Regions from separate parts of the Pseudoalteromonas sp. SG43-3 genome, predicted to be linked through region 1. Evidence: predicted binding sites of a transcription regulator. Region 1 holds the regulator's gene; the other holds the start of a gene.
The links. Region 1 encodes sigma-54, which starts transcription at its own class of promoters, with help from an activator protein. Its sites were predicted from a motif close to GTTGGCACGNNNNTNGNNT; they were not measured.
Positions count from the first base shown of each region.

Region 1 (3,189 bases):
TACGTTATGATGTATCTAAGCGTTTTTTAACGCTTGTTGGTAATGCACAAGTATCGCAAGCCGGACAAAAAATAAATGCTAAAAGCATTACCTACGACATAGAGCAGCAGCTCATCAGTGCCGAAAAAGATGAAAACTCAACTGACCGCGTTCACACAATTTTAGTACCGATCGAAACTAAAAAAAGTAAAAAAGGCGATAAAGGTCAACCATGAGCACATTAAAAGCAGAACTATTAGCAAAAAGCTATAAAGGTCGTGAAGTTGTAAAAAACGTCGGCCTTGAAGTACAAGCTGGCAGTATAGTTGGCTTACTTGGCCCTAACGGTGCTGGTAAAACAACGACTTTTTATATGATTGTAGGGCTTGTTCCTAGCGACAAAGGTAAAATATCTATTGATGATAACGATATTACTCTTTTACCTATGCATAGTCGTGCTAGATTAGGCATAGGCTACTTACCACAAGAGTCATCGATTTTTAGAAAGCTGACTGTTTATCAAAACTTAATGGCCATTTTAGAAACGCGCAAAGAACTAAATAAACAAGCCAGAGAAGACACGCTCAATAACTTATTAGATGAATTTAGCATACAACACATTCGTGATAGCCAAGGTATGGCATTATCGGGGGGAGAACGTCGTCGTGTAGAAATAGCACGAGCGCTGGCAGCAGATCCTAAATTTATATTACTGGATGAACCGTTTGCCGGTGTTGACCCTATTTCGGTATTAGATATAAAGAAAATAATAGAACATCTTAAAAATCGTGGGATTGGTGTATTAATTACCGACCATAACGTAAGAGAGACCCTTGATGTTTGTGAAAAAGCCTACATTGTTTCTCATGGGGAGCTGATTGCATCAGGTACTCCAGAACACGTATTAAATGATAAAACAGTACGCGATGTTTACTTAGGCGAGCAATTTAGGCTGTAACATTTACGCCATGTCTTTAAGCATCTGCTAGTATTAATTATAACAACATAAAAGGATTGTTAGAGATACATGAGGCAATCACTACAGCTGCGCATGGGCCAGCAACTTACAATGACTCCACAGTTGCAACAAGCTATTCGTTTGTTGCAACTCAGTACATTGGATCTCCAGCAAGAAATACAAGAAGCTCTCGACAGTAATCCACTATTAGAGGTTGAAGAGGCAGACTATTCCGAAGACGCTGCTGGTAAAAACGAGCAAAAAGCTGATACCGATGACATAACTGTTAGCGCATCTGCTGATGATGCTCCGAGCGAATACGAACAAGATACTGGTGAAGCACTTGCAAAAGACACGCTAAGTGACGACATGGCTATGGATGTCAGTTGGGATGAGTACATGAGTGCCGCTCCTGCAGCCTCATCAGGTCCAATGCCTGAAGACGAATCAATATACCAAGGCGCCTCTACTGAAACGCTGCATGAGTATTTAATGTGGCAATTACAACTAACGCCATTTAGCCCTACAGACGAAGCTATTGCTATTGCTATTGTAGAAGCTGTCGATGATTCAGGTATTTTAACACTAAGCTGCGAAGAGATTTTAGAAAGCTTTAATCAAGAAAACGAAGATGATAACGAAGTCGAACTTGATGAAATTGAAGCGGTATTAAAACGCATCCAACTGTTTGATCCTGTTGGTATTGCTGCACGTAGTTTACAAGAGTGTTTGTGTATTCAGCTTAATCAATTTGATAAAGAAACACCTTATATTAATGAAACGAAAATGATTTTAACCGAGCATATTGATCTATTAGCAGCTCGCGACTATCGTACATTAATGAAAAAAACTAAGCTCAAAGAAGAAGAGCTTAAAGAAGTAATGACACTAATACATACTCTCAACCCAAAACCTGCAGATACTATTGTAAGGGAAGAATCTGAGTATGTTATTCCTGATGTGTCAGTTAAAAAAATTAAAGGCCGCTGGGTTGTCGAATTAAACCCAGATAGCATGCCTAAAATTCGTGTTAATAGCCAATACGCAGCAATGTCTCGCACTGTAAAATCAAGTGGCGACAGCCAGTTTATTCGCTCACATTTACAAGAAGCTAAATGGTTTATTAAAAGCTTAGAAAGTAGAAACGACACGCTATTAAAAGTTACTAATTGTATTGTTAAGCAACAACAAGGCTTTTTTGAACATGGCCCTGAAGCCATGAAACCAATGGTTTTAAATGATGTTGCTGAAATGGTAGAAATGCACGAATCGACAATTTCTCGCGTAACTACTCAAAAGTACATGCATACACCCCGTGGTATATTTGAGCTTAAATATTTTTTCTCAAGCCATGTAAGTACTGAAAACGGTGGTGAATGTTCATCTACAGCAATACGTGCGCTTATCCGAAAATTAATCGCAGCAGAAAACTCAGCAAAACCATTGAGTGATAGCAAAATAGCGGATATATTGGCTGAGCAAGGAATTAAAGTAGCGAGACGTACAATCGCAAAATACCGCGAATCTCTTGCTATTCCACCGTCAAATCAGCGTAAAAGTCTGATTTAAGACGCTAAACTAAGAGGGTAATGCTTATGCAACTAAACTTAACTGGTCGTCACGTAGAATTAACCGATTCACTAAGAGACTATATTAATACTAAATTTGCGAAGCTTGAAAGACACTCTGATCATATTAATAATGTTCATGTCATTCTCGATGTAGAAAAATTAAATCAAAAAGCAGAAGCCACAATACACGTAAGCGGTGCTGAGCTATTTGCCTCTACAGAACATCAAGATATGTATGCCGCTATTGACTCGTTGATCGACAAGCTCGATCGCCAAGTAATCAAACACAAAGAGAAGCTTGCTCGACACTAATATGATGAAATTAAGTTCACTTATATGCCAGGACTGCAGCAAAGCTGCGGTCCTTTTTAATAGCAAAAAAAGAATTTTAGAGTTCATTAGCGAACTTGCTCACGACAAACTTCCGTATTTACCGCAACAAGATATTCTTAATGCTTTAATGAGCAGAGAGAAATTAGGTAGTACAGGTATAGGACGTGGCATTGCTATTCCTCATGGAAGAATGAGCGGTGCAGAAGAGCCTTTGGCTTTAGTGCTCGTTAGCGAAACTCCAATAAACTTTGATGCAATCGATAATCGCCCTGTTGATATTTTTGTCGCACTCATCGTACCAGATGGCGATAACCAGCAGCACTTAAAGACTCTAGCAACCATTGCTGA
Region 1 is NZ_JACJFC010000001.1:68,955-72,143, reverse strand. Features, by position in the region: gene lptA (lipopolysaccharide transport periplasmic protein LptA) at 1-215, shown strand, start outside; gene lptB (LPS export ABC transporter ATP-binding protein) at 212-937, shown strand; gene H5157_RS00355 (RNA polymerase factor sigma-54) at 1,007-2,506, shown strand; gene hpf (ribosome hibernation promoting factor) at 2,533-2,820, shown strand; gene ptsN (PTS IIA-like nitrogen regulatory protein PtsN) at 2,825-3,189, shown strand, end outside.

Region 2 (3,189 bases), on a different contig from region 1:
TCACTTTCGTAATCACTAAAGCCTGTACTAAATATGTCGTTAAAGGCGTCTTTTTCCATTAACTCTTCAGGGTATTCTGGCTCGTAGGCTTCAACTTCAATGTAACGATATTTGTTAGGTAAATCAGGAATATCGACCACTTTGTCAGGGAACATAATAACCATACGCTCCACCAAATTAGCAAGCTCACGAATATTACCAGGCCAAGCATGTTCTTTTAAGCTCTCAACTGCGCGCTCTGTAAACTTAGCGGTAGAACCAGTCTGGTCGTTAACACGGCGCATTAACTCTTTTAAAAGCAGCGGAATATCATCAGCTCGTTCACTCAGCGATGGGTTTTCGATAGGGAATACATTTAAACGGTAATATAAATCTTCCCTAAAACTACCCTCTTCAATCATTGTTTCAAGATTACGATGCGTGGCCGCAATAACGCGTACATCAGCTTGGATTGCCTTTGTACCACCAACACGTTCGTAGCTGCGTTCTTGCAATACTCGCAGCAACTTAACTTGCATTTGCAGTGGCATATCGCCTATTTCATCTAAAAATAGCGTCCCGCCTTGAGCTAGTTCAAAGCGCCCTTTACGAGCCGATATAGCACCAGTAAACGCGCCTTTTTCGTGGCCAAATAGTTCACTTTCGAGCAGCTCTGCCGGAATAGCACCACAGTTTACAGGTACAAACGGTCCATTAATGCGCTTTGAAAGCAAGTGTACATTACGGGCAACCACTTCTTTACCTGTGCCTGATTCGCCCAAAATTAAAACATTAGCATCAGTTTTTGCCACTTGTTCAATTAAAAAGCGAACATCTTTGACTGCCTCTGTTTCACCAACAAGTCCATCAAAAGTTTTATGTGGTTTAGAATGCTTATGCTCATTAGGCAGCATACGCTGATACTGCTGGCAGTCGTGAAGTAACTGAGTTGTTACTTCGTGATTAAACGGCTCGCAAATAAGCCCCACTACATTAGCTATACTTAATAGTGGTTTTAGCGTTTCGCCAATTAACAAAAAGGGTAATGTTGGATAGCGTTTAATTAAGCTTTCGTGGTCAAGTGATTGCAACGCTCCTAAAATAATCATGCATTCTTGCTGCTGATATTTTTTGCATTCTTGTTCAAAGCAGTCTTCGCTTAATAGTTGAGCAGCCTCACCAATAAAGCCAAGTGAAGCATTTAATCCTATTGCGCGGTTGTTATTATTATCTAAAATCAAGATCATATTTAGCGAGCCGTACTTTCACTAATTTGTATAATTAGTTAAATTGTAAGCCAGTTCAGCATGGATGCAAGTGATAGCGGCAGTTTTTTGACATAAACGCCAAAAAACAGGCGGGCTAGTTAAGTCAATCATACTTAATAGTTAATCATTAAGTATGGGTTATAGTTTTAACTTAGCCATTACTTAACTATTACCTAACTATTACCTAACTATAACTTAGCCCTAAAAATTAATTTACTCTGCAATAAAAATGCTATTGTTAGTAAATAAACTCAATTATAAATTTAAGTTGAAGTTACAAATGCCGATACATAAATAAGTGAAAATGCTTGGCATTAATATTGCTTTGTTCTTATAAAAGTATAAAAGCTTAATTAATTTTTTGTATTAGCTTTCACATAATTTTATCGTTTTAAATTTTAGGATTTTCCCATGGCTCATGTCTCAGTAAAAAAATACAGTCAAGTTCGTGCCAGTAGTATTGCCGAAATGGCTCCTTACGAACAAATAAACCTTATATTCAGTAATATTATCGGTCGCTTAGCAGCAACAAAAGGGTTTATTGAGCGCAAAGAAATACAAAAAAAAGGTGAAAACATTTCAGCCTGTGTTTTATTATTTGGTGCACTGCAAGACGCACTTAATTTAGAAGTAGAACAAGACCCTAGTATTTCTAACAATTTATTGGCACTTTACGATTACTGCCAGCGCCGTTTAACGCAAGCGAACATAAACAACGATATTGAAGCAATTGTGGAAGTATCAAGTATTGTTAAAGAAATTAAAGAAGGCTGGGATAATATTCCGCTAGATCAACGAAGCCCTGCGGTTTAATTTCAATTATGGACTCGCCAACATTTTCAGAGCCATTAACTAACTACTCTGAGCTCATACAAAACTTGCTTAGTAAAATTGAAGTGTTAGTAAATGATGATAATGCAGACGAAGCTCAGCCTCTTTTAGACACTTTAAATGTTGAACTAAAGCAATGGTGCGAGAGCAGCGACGGCCCAAGCGCAGAGCAATTAGAATTAGTTCAGCTTCGTATAAATACTATTTTAGTAAAAGCGAATAGTGCAAAAAACGAGTCATCTAAAGCTATTATTAAACATAAAAAATCAGGTAAGGCGATTAAAGCTTATAAAGCAAGTCGCTAAAATCTACTTAAATAGAAAACACAAAAAAACCGTTTTAAATAACGGTTTTTTTGTGCTTTCTTAATTTAGTTATTAATTTAATATCATACTTATCTACTAAGAGTTATCTCGTACTACGCCTGGCATATTCTCTAATTGAGCTTGAACATAACTGCTGGTGTTATTAAGGCTCGCCACTAATAAATCCATCGCATTATATTGAGCATATAAGCGAGACGATAGCGACTCCATTTTACTGGCAAGGTCCAAGCGCTGATCATCTAAATCGTCTAGCTGATTTGTTTTACTATCAATTCGGTTTTGGATAATGCCGTCAGAATCTGTATAAAAGCTCATTAGCTCATCAAAAGACTGTGCGAAGCCATCATCGTCATTACCTACAAAAAACTGCTGCACTAAATTTACATCTGCGTCTATTTGCTCATCGAGTGTTTCTGTATTTAGCGTTAAAACACCATAACGGTCTGTTTCTACACCTAGCCGCGAAAGTGATAACGAGTTACCGTCACCTAAATCAACTGATTCAGTTATTTCACTACGAAGCTTTGACATAACGCCTCGAAGTAGTGAATCTCCAGCCATGACTCCTGCACCCGCTTCACTTGAGGCACCTAGGTTATTGCTCAGCTCTAACAGCTCATTATAACTTTCAATAAAGCTATTTAAGCCTGCTCTAATATTATTATTATTTTCGGTAATTGATATGTCGCTTATGTCGTCATCGATATCGTGCGGTTTTTTAGCTGTTATTGTTATACCGTCAATCACTCCGGCAAATTCATTAGATGAACTACTTACAGTTAGCG
Region 2 is NZ_JACJFC010000007.1:26,770-29,958, reverse strand. Features, by position in the region: gene H5157_RS07945 (sigma-54-dependent Fis family transcriptional regulator) at 1-1,226, opposite strand, end outside; gene fliS (flagellar export chaperone FliS) at 1,659-2,060, shown strand; gene H5157_RS07935 (hypothetical protein) at 2,069-2,383, shown strand; gene fliD (flagellar filament capping protein FliD) at 2,480-3,189, opposite strand, start outside.
Region 2: the regulator sigma-54 is predicted to act here: its motif matches at 1,555-1,573, upstream of fliS (flagellar export chaperone FliS).